DNA from 2 places in the Tumebacillus sp. BK434 genome. Region 1 is predicted to be linked to the other one. Evidence: a T-box and tRNA genes for the amino acid it is inferred to sense, from the RefSeq annotation. Region 1 holds a T-box; the other holds one or more tRNA genes.
The links. The T-box of region 1 lies ahead of argS (arginine--tRNA ligase). A T-box ahead of a tRNA ligase gene usually reads a tRNA of that ligase, here a tRNA-Arg.
Positions count from the first base shown of each region.

Region 2: it encodes a tRNA-Arg, which carries the amino acid that the T-box ahead of argS (arginine--tRNA ligase) is inferred to sense. The anticodon was not compared.

Region 1 is NZ_SLXS01000002.1:788,844-794,988, forward strand. It holds gene EV586_RS07820 (fumarate hydratase) at 1-57, shown strand, start outside; gene EV586_RS07825 (hypothetical protein) at 101-766, opposite strand; gene EV586_RS07830 (YkvA family protein) at 819-1,058, shown strand; T-box leader at 1,108-1,334, shown strand; gene argS (arginine--tRNA ligase) at 1,400-3,115, shown strand; gene EV586_RS07840 (two-component system sensor histidine kinase NtrB) at 3,260-4,402, shown strand; gene EV586_RS07845 (M2 family metallopeptidase) at 4,447-6,042, opposite strand; gene EV586_RS07850 (hypothetical protein) at 6,141-6,145, shown strand, end outside.
Region 2 is NZ_SLXS01000008.1:9,090-15,234, forward strand. It holds gene EV586_RS21240 (DUF5667 domain-containing protein) at 1-974, shown strand, start outside; gene EV586_RS17040 (deoxynucleoside kinase) at 1,121-1,801, opposite strand; gene EV586_RS17045 (deoxynucleoside kinase) at 1,794-2,438, opposite strand; gene EV586_RS17050 (hypothetical protein) at 2,603-2,866, shown strand; tRNA gene EV586_RS17055 (tRNA-Ser) at 2,965-3,055, shown strand; tRNA gene EV586_RS17060 (tRNA-Arg) at 3,059-3,135, shown strand; gene tadA (tRNA adenosine(34) deaminase TadA) at 3,206-3,673, shown strand; tRNA gene EV586_RS17070 (tRNA-Ser) at 3,683-3,772, shown strand; RNA gene ffs (signal recognition particle sRNA large type) at 3,797-4,060, shown strand; gene EV586_RS17080 (two-component system sensor histidine kinase NtrB) at 4,223-5,323, shown strand; gene dnaX (DNA polymerase III subunit gamma/tau) at 5,442-6,145, shown strand, end outside.

The sequences.
Region 1 (6,145 bases):
GACATCGACAACCTTTCCCTGAACAAGCTCTCCGATTTTGCAGAGAAAGTATTTTAAGCATAGAAAAACCTTCTCCCCGCGCAGGGGAGAAGGTTTTTCGTTATTGTTGGCGAGTGAGCAGGAAGCGGTGCAACGGTTGCCCTGATTCGTGACCTTCGCTGACTTGCTGCATCGGCGTAACGGTGAACGGATAGCCGGTGCCGGCTTTGATCGGATACATGCCCCGCGTGTGATGAGGGACGTCGAGGACGGTGTAGTAGTCCCCCTCCGTCTTGTAGTCGATCTTGGTCAGGACAGGTGTACCTTCCACGTATACATAAGCACAGGGCTCCTGCGGGATCATGACGGATAAAACATACGGTGTCAGCACGTTGTGCAGGTCTTCCAGATCAAGGTCGCCGTTCTGGTTACCGTTTTTGATTTCGCTGTAGCTGACGTCATAGTAGGATGCATCTGTCTGTCGAGTGATGCGGGCGCTCACACGTCTGCCTTCTGCGTTGGGCTGAGAGATCAGTTCCAGCGCGAGATGGCGCATCGTTCCGTCCGGCCGATACGCCATGCGAAGCTCCTGCACATAGTAGCGCCCCGGAGGCAACTGCTGCTTGATGGCGAACAGCTCGTCTTGCAGCGAGATTTGCGTGATATTTTGCGAGCGGGCGGCCACTTCGGCATGATGTCCCGCATCGGCCGGGAAGAAGGTGAAAAACCCGACCACCAACACACCGATCATGAATAAAAATTTCCAAAAAGCTGCAGGGTCTTTCATACACTCCCCCCTCTTGGTTATAATGGTAGCAGAAAAAGGAGGGCGTGCGAAGATGAACAAACCTAATTTTTTCCAAAACGTAAGAGGCATGTTTCAGGACAAGCACACGCCGACGCGCGACAAGCTGCTGCTCGCAGGCGGGGTGCTCTACATGATTTCGCCGATCGACCTGATCCCTGACTTTCTGTTCATCGTAGGCTACACCGACGATTTTGCCTGCCTGATCGGCACGGCAACGCTCTTTTACAAAACGTACAACCGCTACGTCAAACGCAACCGCATCGTCGGCTGACAGGTCCGAGTTGCAGGAAGCATCTCTTGACGTTATAATAAAAGGCAATATTAGGTCTGTGATGAGGAGAGTATCCGCTTGCCGAACACAAAGCGAGCCAGGGACGGTGGAAGCCTGGCGGGGAAGCAGACGGAGAAGCGCACCTCGGAGACGCCGCCTGAACATGCAAGTGGTAGGGCGTGCCGGGTCTGCCCGTTACAGCAGACGCATAAGTTGGCCCGTATCAGCGACGGGCAACAAGAGTGGCACCGCGGGAGCAACGCTCTCGTCTCTTTTCCAAGAAGAGACGAGAGCTTTTTTATTTGCTTGGACTATTCTGATAAATAAGGTGAGTGAATTCAATGCCGTACAAACACAAGATTGCCGAGCAATTGGCAACGATCGTCCAACTCGATCTGGAAACTGTAACAAAAATGCTGGAAACCCCGAAAGACCCCAAGATGGGCGACCTCGCGTTTCCGTGCTTCCAACTGGCGAAGACCTTGCGCAAAGCGCCGCCGGTGATCGCCGCAGAAGTGGCGGAGCAACTGACTCCGGCGCTGCAAGCGGCCGGTGTGCCGGTCGCGAACGTGCAGGTGGTTGGCGCGTACATCAACTTCTTCCTCGACCAGCAGGCGGTGGCGGCCGATGTGATCGCTGCGATCTTGACGCAGCAAGCCAAGTATGGCCAGCACGACCTGGGCGGTGGCGCGAACGTGACGATCGACCTGTCGTCGCCTAACATCGCAAAGCCGTTCTCGATGGGCCATTTGCGCTCGACAGTCATCGGGAACGCGCTGGCGAATCTATTGGAAAAGCTGGGCTATCAGCCGATTCGGATCAACCATTTGGGCGACTGGGGCACCCAGTTCGGCAAGCTGATCGTCGCCTACAAAACATGGGGCAGCGAAGAAGCGGTCCGCCAGAATCCGATCCCGGAACTGCTCCGCCTCTACGTCAAGTTCCATGACGAAGCGAAAGAGCATCCGGAGCTGGAAGATCAAGGCCGCGAATGGTTCAAAAAGCTGGAGGACGGCGATGCGGAAGCAGCTCAGCTCTGGCAGTGGTTCCGCGACGAGTCGTTGAAAGAATTTAACAAGACGTATGAGCTGATGGGCATCAAGTTCGACTCGCTGCACGGCGAAGCGTTCTACAACGACAAGATGGACCGCGTCATCCGCGAGCTGGAGGAAAAAGGGCTGCTCGTGGAGGACGAAGGGGCGATGGTCGTCAAGCTCGACGAATATGACATGCCGCCGTGCCTGATCAAAAAGTCGGACGGCGCGACCTTGTACGCCACGCGCGACCTGGCGGCGGCGCTTTACCGCCAGGACACCTACCAGTTCGCCAAAGCACTCTACGTGGTCGGCGGCGAACAGCGTCTGCACTTCCGCCAGGTGTTTAAAGTGCTGGAGAAGATGGGCTACGAGTTCGCCAAAGAAATGCACCACATCCCGTTTGGCATGATGCTCAAAGACGGCAAGAAGATGTCGACCAGAAAAGGCAAAGTCATCCTGCTCGACGAAGTGCTGCAAAACGCGATCGATGACGTGAAAAAAGTCATCGCCGAAAAGAACCCGACGCTGGAGAATGCGGACAAGGTGGCCGAACAGGTCGGCGTGGGCGCGATCATTTTCCACGACTTGAAGAACTTCCGCCTGAACGACATCAACTTCTCGCTGGAAGAGATGCTGACCTTCGAAGGCGAGACCGGCCCTTACGTGCAGTACACGCATGCGCGCGCCAACTCGATCCTGCGCAAGGCGGGCTATCAGGAAAACGCGAACGTCAACCTGCCGGAAGGGGCGCTGGACGCTCCGGAAGCTTGGGCGGTCGTCACGCTGCTCCTGAACTTCCCGAATGTCGTGCTGCGCGCCGGAGCTGAGTTCGATCCGTCGGCGCTGGGCAAATACGTCATCGATCTCGCGCAGGCGTTTAACAAGTTTTACGCAAACGTCCGCGTGCTGGCCGAAGAGGAAGCGGTGCAGCAGGCGCGCCTGCAACTGGTCGCGGCGACGGCGACCGTGCTCAAGGAAGGCCTGCGCCTGTTAGGTCTGGAAGCACCGGCTGAGATGTAATGTTTTAAAAAATGGAGCCCACAGTTCATCCATTGTATACAAAAATTAGAAATACGAAGGAGTTCGTGTAAAATATGACGAATGTCTTTTAATGCGGGGTGGTTCTTGCTTGTGAGTGCATGCCCCGCTTCTGGGAGGGATTCGATGAACTTCTTGGTACCCGGTGTGCAATGGGCGATAGTGGCTGTTTGTCTGGCAGCAGCGGCGTATTTTTACAATAGAGCACGGAAACTGGAAAAACAGGGCGATGCGGAGCAAGGCGGGGCGTTGCTCCAAGCCCGCTACCATTATGTGATTGAAGCGGACCCGCGGGCGATCCTGTTGTTCCAGCCTGACCTGACGCTGGTCGAGATCAACCAAATGGGACGCGACTGGCTGAAAGGGACACAGACGGAGCTGTACGGCAAGACGATGCTGGAGGTGATCACGCGCCTGCAGCCGGATCTGCCGCAGGATCTGCTGGACAAGATCATGCATAAGGCTGCGATCGAACTGAAAGTCGGCGAGCGCATCTTGAGCGATTTTGAATGGACGGAGCTGTTTGATGAACAGGGCGGAAGAGTCGGCGGCGTGCTGTGCTTCCGCGATGTGACGGAGGAGAAGAAGTTTCAGCGCGAGATCATCCAGTCGGAGAAGCTCGCCGTGGTCGGCCAACTGGCGGCTGCGATGGCGCACGAGATTCGCAATCCGCTGACCTCGATCAAAGGCTTCCTGCAGCTGCTGCATCGATTAAAGACGATGGAGCAGGAAGGCGAGATCAAAGAGTACACGCGGATCATGGTCGAAGAGGTCGACCGGATGGAGAAGATCATCCGCGACTTCCTGCTGATGACCAAGCCGAGCGATGTGATCCGCGAGACGATCTCGCTGAACACGGTGATCGAGCGGGTGCTGGTGCTGGTGCAGAACCAGGCGATCCTGCGCAACATTCACGTCCACACCGACCTGTGCGAACTGCCTCCGGTGCTGATGCACAAGGAAGCGATCCAGCAAGTGGTGCTCAACCTGATGCAGAACGCGCTCGAGGCGATGAACGTCGGCGGGACGCTGACCGTGCGCACGGAAGAAGAAGACAAATATGTGAAGCTGCAGGTGATCGACACCGGCATCGGCATGACGGACGAGGAGATCCAAAACCTCGGCAGCCCCTTCTATTCCACGAAAACGGAAGGCACCGGCCTCGGACTGACCGTCTCCTCCAAGATCATCAAAGAGCACCGCGGTCAACTGGACGTCCAATCGGAAAAAGGCGTGGGGACGACGATCACGATCCGGCTGCCGAAGTAAAAAAGACCGCAAAAAAGGCTTGGGAGCGATCCCAAGCCTTTTACTTATGACTGTACGAATTGGCTGACGAAGTAGTTCGGCGTGAGCTTCTCGCCGGTTGCCTTTTCGATCTTCTCGTTCCAAGACCAGCGGGCGCCAGGCTTGAAGAACTTGGTGGTCAGCCACTCGCCGATGCGAGTGTCGCCAACGATGGAGGCGACGCCAAGGTCGCGTTCGATCGACGCTTGCAGCTGCGACGCGGTCAACTCGCCCAGCATGTAGTTCTGGTAGTAGACCGGCACGACCGCGAGATGGATCTTCGCCGCCCAATCCGGCTGGTGGCGGTCTTCCGGACGGTTGACGAGCTGGAAGCGCTCCACATAGTCCCACCACAGTGTGTTCAGATCCTGATCCGGGTTCTTGTACATGTCGCGCTCGAAGTGCGTCATCACGAGATTCCAGCGCACGAAGATCAGCATCGTGCGGGTCAACTGCTTGGCAAACGCTGCTTGCAGCCCTTGCGCTTCTGCTGCCGGCACGCCGGCGATCTGAATCAGGAAGTCCGCATTTTTGGTCAGGCGGCCGAACAGCATCGCGATCGCTTCGGTGGTCAGCGTGTGCGCCGCATCGCGCAGCACGTAGGGCAGGCTCGGGTCGTTGTAGTAGTCATAGACCGCATGGCCCGCTTCGTGCAGCATCGTGGACATCCAGTAGTCGTTGTTGCGCACGTTGCACAGCATGCGCGTATCGCCTTCGCGGTCGATGTTCGTGCAGTAGGCGTGCTGGTATTTGCCTTCGCGCTCATACAGGTCGGAGTTGTCGATGATCTTCTGCATGTCGGTCAGACCCACGCTGTCAAAATACGTCTTGGTCAGCGCGACCACATCCTGACCTTCGAAATATTTGTCCAGATCGACGTCATTGGTCACCGGCACCTCTTGGAAGAACGGGTCGGAGTAATGCCACGGACGCATCTGCGACGGATCGATGCCATAGCGCTGCGACAGTTCCGCATCCAGCTCCTGCTTCATCTCGGCAAACGGGGCCAGCGTCTGGCGCTCCAGCTCGCCGAGCAGGTTGAACAGTTCGGTCTCATCCAGCTCCTGCAAGGTCAGGTTCATCGTGTAGAAGTTGTCATAGCCGAGCTTCTTCGCCAAGCCGTTGCGGAAGCGGATGACATCCAGCACCTTGCCGGACACCTCGGCGCCGATCTGCTTGGAGCCTTCCCACACCGCTTTGCGCTTCGCGTTGTCGGTCTCCAGACGCATCATGTCGCTGATCTCGTTGTCCGACTTTTTCTCGCCGTCGATCGTCGCGCGGAAGGTGTTGAAGATCCCTTCGACCTCGGTCTCCATCGCGACCAGTTTCTCGATGTCGGCATCGTCCATCTGCTGCTGCTCGTATTGGTTGTACAAGATGAGCAGCTGGCGGGCGAGCAGCGGGTCGGTCACGGCACCGCTCTCTTTCAGCCGCTTCAGTTCCGCGAAGTCTTCGCGGTTGGCGAGCAGCTTCATGTACTCCGCTTTGATCGAGCTGTAGCGCGCATCCGCTTCCGGATCGCCGGTCGTGGTCGCGGCCCAGTAGGCCAGGTTCGAGTCGATCGTCAGCTGACGGTATTTCGGAATCACGCGATCAAGAAAATTTTGCATTTCAGTGTTCAACGTATATCCCCCTCGATATAATTAGATTCTGTAGAAGTGATACCCTATTGTACCATGATTTCTCAGGGGATTTTCAGGAAAAAAGGAGGGGACAAAAGGTGTT
Region 2 (6,145 bases), on a different contig from region 1:
TCAACCTGATGTTCACGTTCGACGATAAAAAAGAAGCAGAACTGCTTCTGCAATACGCCAACGAAAAAGCGGCCGAGCTGAAAGTGCTGGCCGAGCAAGGCAACACCGAATACAACGAAGAGCAGATGAAAGAGATCGAACAACTGCTCCTCCAAGCGGCAGACCTGATCGGCGGCAAAGATGACGGCAAGACCACCGAAGACGGTACTACCATCGAAGACGGCAAGACCACCGAAGACGGCACCACCATCGAAGACGGCAAGACCACCGAAGACGGCAAGACCACCGAAGACGGCAAGACCACCGAAGATGGCAAAGCCACCGAAGATGGAAAAACCACCGAAGATGGAAAAACCACCGAAGACGGCAAAACCACCGAAGACGGCAAAACCACCGAAGATGGCAAAACCACTGAGGACGGCACGACCGCTCCGACGGAAGAGCAACAGCCGGCTGAGGAAGGGCAGTACGGCCCGCACCATGCGCTGGAAGTGCTGAAAGCTCTGCTCGACAAACTGCCGGAACAGGGCCGCAAAGGCGTCGAGAACGCGATCAAGCACATCGAGAAAAACATCGAAAAGCAAGAGAAGAAAAAAGCAAAGCACAAGAAACACCAAACAGAGAAAGCGCCGACCACCGAAACTCCGGCACCGGCTGAAACCACACCGGAACAAGACGACACCGCGACGACCGAGCCGACCACCGAACCGGCAACGAAGCCTGAAACTACGACCGATGGCACCGTAACCATCAAACCGACTCCGGCCCCGGTACAAGCGAAAGAAGAAGTCCTCGCACCGAAAGCGAAAACGACCGTTGAGCCGAAGAAAGAGCAATCCAACAACGGCAATCACTACGGCCAGCACAAGCAAAAAGAACAACCGAAGAAAGAAGAGCACAAATCTTCACAAAATAAAGGCAACAAGGGCAGCGAAAAAGGCAAATCTGAAGAAAAAGACAACGGCAGAAACTAAGTACCAGCCAGCAGTAGCAGCCTGCTTTATACACCAGCCGGGCCCGCATCACAAGTCACAATGCAAAGGCGGTCATCTCCAGGATGACCGCCTTTTTAGGCACGCAAAAAAGCACCGGATCAACTCCGGTGCTTTTGTTTTTTCCACTAGGACCGTACAGTCTGGCGAACTTGGCCGATGCGCTGGGCCACCTTTTCCAGCACGTGGTGAATCGAGTCTGCGTCTTTCAGCACGTCGTACTCGTTGATGTTCAGACGAATCACCGGGCAGGCGGTGAAGTTGTTGATCCATTCTTCATACCGTCCGTACATCTCTTCCCAGTACGCGATGTCGGTGTTCTGCTCCATCGGACGGCCGCGCTCCTTGATGCGGGCGAGAACGTCGTCGAACGTGCCTTCCAGGTAGATCAGCACATCCGGATGCGGGAAGTACGGCGTCATCACCATCGCATCGAACAGCGAGGTGTATGTCGAGTAATCGGTCTGGCTCATCTTGCCCTGATCGAACAGCATCTTGGCAAAAATGCCGGTGTCCTCATAGATCGAACGGTCCTGCACAAAGCCGCCGCCATACTCGAAAATGCGCTTCTGCTCTTTGAACCGCTCAGCGAGGAAATACACCTGCAGATGGAAGCTCCACTTCTCAAAGTCGGCGTAAAACTTGTCCAGATACGGGTTGGAATCCACTTTCTCAAGCGAGGTGCGGAACCCGAGCGCATCGGCCAGCGCCATCGTGATCGTCGACTTGCCGACGCCCACCGTCCCGCCGATCGTGATCACCGCGTCGCGCGGGATGCCGTATTTTTCGCAAAGGGAATGATTAAGCATGTTCGAGATGCTCCTTGTTCATAGTTTCTTCAATCATGCGGAACACGAAATCCATATCTTCCGGACGCTCCACGAAATCCAGCTCGTCCCCGTCCAATTGCAAAATCGGCACATCAGGGTGCAGGTAGCGGTAACGCTCCAAAAACAGCTCATAGTCATCGCGCAAGTTGCGAATGTAGGTCGGATCGATGTTATGTTCGATCTCACGCCCGCGCTTGGCGATGCGCTTCATGATCGTCTCCACGCTGGCGTTCAGGTGAATGATCAAAGTCGCTTTCGGCATGTCGCAGGTCAGAATGTCGTAGATCTTCAGGTATTTGTCCAGCTCCGCCTTGTGCAGTGTGCGCTGTGCAAAAATCGTATTCTTGAAAATATTGTAGTCCGATACGACCGAGTGCTCTTGTTTTAAATATAAGTTCGAGATATCTGTCAATTGTTTGAAGCGGTTGCAGAGAAAAAACATCTCGGTCTGAAAACTCCACTCCTCGATGTTGTCGTAAAAACGGCCGAGGAAAGGATTTTCCTCTACTATCTCTTGAAGGAGATGGTATCCGTACCGCTGGTTGATAGCCCTGGCAAGTGAAGTTTTGCCAATTCCGATCGGCCCTTCAACCGTGATGAATTGGGGTAAAGGCATCGAAGTCCCTCCTGCAAACGTGATCAGATTGCATTGTAACACATTTCAAAGGTTCATAGAATGGGTTGGCAGAAAATGAAAAGACGGCAAACCCATTCGCGGCAACCTGCAAAAATGTGTATAATAGTCAAGGTAGATTGTACGGCAGAGAGGAAGGTTTACGCATGAGTCCAAGTACACTTTTTGTGATCAACATCATCGTGTTTATCATTTGCATCCTGCTTCAATATAAGGCATTCCATCGCAAAGCGTTCAACCGCGGCCTGTTCATTCAGATCTCGATGTTCGTCGTCACCGGCCTCATCTACCTGGCGCCGAGCTCGCCGCGCTGGTTTGTCTGGCTGCTGTTCATCGTAGTCTGGGCGTTCACGCTGGTGATCACGTCGTCCTCGATTCGCCACCTGATCCACAACAGCAAGAAGAAGTAAGTTGTGAAAAGAGCTGCGGAAGATGCCTGCCGCTCTTTTCTTGTTTTTCCCTCTTGCAAGGCGGATTCTTTTCGGGTAACATAGATACTGTTCTTCACGGAGAAGTGGCCGAGTCGGTCGAAGGCGCTCCCCTGCTAAGGGAGTATACTGGAAACAGTATCGAGAGTTCGAATCTCTTCTTCTCCTCCATGTGTGCCCATAGCTCAGCCGGATAGAGCGTTTGACTACGAATCAAAAGGCCGGGAGTTCGAATCTCTCTGGGCACGCCACTTTTATCAAACAGACCTCACCTTTTGCTTTGTGCTCAGGTGAGGTTTTTTGCAACCTGCTCCTTGGGAGGTGTCGGCCGTGCACGAGTCGTTCATGCGGGAAGCGATGCAAGAAGCGCAGACAGCCGCTCAGTACGGCGAAGTGCCGATCGGCGCGGTCATCGTCCGCGACGGCGAGATCATCGCCCGCGGCCATAACATGCGGGAGATCTGGAAAGACCCGACCGCACACGCTGAGCTGATCGCGATCCGCGAAGCGGCCCGCGTACTTGGCGGGTGGAGATTGACAGGCTGCACGCTTTATGTTACCTTAGAACCATGTCCGATGTGTGCTGGCTCGATCATCTTGTCCCGCGTGGATCATGTGGTGATCGGTGCGATGGATGCCAAGGGCGGCGCGGTCGGTTCGGTGACGAACATCGTCGAGACAGACCTGTTCAACCATCGTCCAGAGGTTACCACTGGCGTTTTGGCTGACGAATGCGGTATAATGTTGAAGGAGTTCTTCAAGGGACTTCGCAGCAAACGATCTAAATAGTTTTGTTACGGAGAGATGTCTGAGTGGTCGAAAGAGCTCGCCTCGAAAGCGAGTGTGCCTTTGCGGGTACCGTGGGTTCGAATCCCACTCTCTCCGCCATTTTTATGTTTATCACCAAGTTTGTCGTGCTAGACGGGGAGGTAGCGGTGCCCTGTAACCCGCAATCCGCTATAGCGGGGTTGATGTCTGGCCGAGGGTTTCCGTTTGTGGAACGGTCGGTCGTAAGTGGTGTTGAGGATTGGGTCCTGCGCGACCGAGCCTCCTGAACCGTGTCAGGTCCGGAAGGAAGCAGCACTAAGGGAACCGCTTGTGTGTGCCGCAGGGGTGCCTGGTCTGAGCTAACTGCGCCCGACTCTTCATCGGCGGGATTCGGAGCCAGATGCACGGCTACAAATTTGATAGATGTTCGCGAAAAGACCTGTGCAGTTTCTGCACAGGTCTTTCTCATTTTTGTAACAAATGCCGCTTCGACAAGAAGAGACAACGTTCATCAAAGGAACTTTCCGCCCCCGAGGAGAAGTTTCCAGTAATGACAGGGGGGACTGAGAGATGAAACAAACCTCTGAAATGACCGAAAGATATTCCGGGCTGCGCACACCGCAGTTCCGGGTGGAAGGGCTCGACGTGGAGACGTACCACGACGGCGTCGTTGTGCTTGATTTGGAGATGAACGTGCTGGCGGTCAACAAGACGGCTGCCGATTTTCTGCCCGGCGACTGGTCGGGTGAGTTGCCGAAGCAGCTTCGGGACGTGTTTCCGGAGATGACCGAAGAATACGAGTGGCTGTCGCGACTGGTGCGGGAGCGAAGTTGCTTCCGCAACCACATCGTCAACTTGTCGCGCGACGGGAAATTGCGGACGCTGCTCTCCGACAGCTCGTTTTTGCGGGAAGCGGACGGGGCGCAGGCGGGGATCTGCCTGTTTTTGAAAGACATCGGCAACATCGTGTCACTCGAGCAGAAGATCCAGCACAACGAGATTCTCGCCACCGTCGGCAAGATCGCCGCCGGGGTGGCGCATGAGATCCGCAACCCTTTGACGTCGATCAAAGGGTTCCTGCAGATCATGCGCCATGAGCTGGACAAACAAGGGATGAAAAAGGAGTTTAGCTACACCGATGTGATGCTGGCCGAGATCGACCGGGTCAATGAGCTGGTCGGCGAGCTGCTCTTGCTGTCCAAGCCGCGGGAGCTGCGCATGGAGCATCTGGAGATGGAAGAGCTGATCATGGCGATGGCGCCCTTGATCTCGTCGGAGTCGCTCCTGCACAATATCGAGTTCCACCTCAGCCTGAAGTCGGTGCCGAAAGTGTACGCCGACCCGGAGATGCTGAAGCAGGTGCTGCTCAACCTCGTGAAAAATGCGATCGAGTCGATGTCCGAAACGGCAGGCGGCAAGATGGTCATCGCCACCGACTACCTGCAGGGCGAGCGGATGGTGCGGGTCGATGTGCAGGATACGGGGCCGGGGATTCCGCACTATCTGGTCGATCGGATTTTCGATGCGTTCTTTACGACGAAAGAGACGGGAACGGGCCTTGGCCTGCCGATCTGCCAGCGCCTGGTCAACGATCTCGGCGGACGGATCAAAGTGAAGACGAAAGGCTATGGCACGACGTTTTCCGTGTTTTTGCCGGCGCTGGCGGAGTAGAATTTTCAAGGAAAAGAGGGGCTCTGCACAGGGAGAGCCTCTTTTGCGTTCGTCCAAAAACTGTGTTACTCTTAAAGTTGAACATCTATGTGTTTTACTAGGGAGGGGTTCGCTTACCATGGCTTATATCGCGTTGTATCGGGAGTGGCGGCCCCAACTTTTTCGAGATATTGTCGGGCAGGAACACGTGACGCGAACGCTGCAAAACGCCATTCGGCAGCACCGCTTTGCCCACGCCTACCTGTTTAACGGACCGCGCGGGACGGGGAAGACGTCGGCGGCGAAGATTTTGTCCAAAGCGATCAACTGTGAGCAGGGGCCGGCCGAAGAGCCGTGCAACGAGTGCCATGCCTGCAAAGGCATCACCAAAGGCACGATCATGGACGTGATGGAGATCGACGCCGCGTCGAACCGCGGGGTCGATGAGATCCGCGACCTGCGCGACAAGGTGAAGTTTGCGCCGACCGAAGTGCGGTACAAAGTCTATATCGTCGACGAGGTGCACATGCTGACGACGGAGGCGTTCAACGCGCTTTTGAAGACGCTGGAAGAGCCGCCGCCTCACGTGATGTTTATCCTCGCGACCACCGAACCGCACAAGCTGCCGGCGACGATCATCTCGCGCTGCCAGCGCTTCGATTTCCGCCGCATCATGGGGCGCCCGATCGTCGACCACCTGCGCTCCATCGCCGAGCAGAAGTCGGTCGAGGTCGAAGAGGAAGCCTATTGGATGGTCGCGCGCGCCGCGGAGGGCGGGATGCGCGACGCCTTGTCAATTTTTGATCAGTTGATCTCCTTTGGCGGCGACAAGGTGCGCGCCAG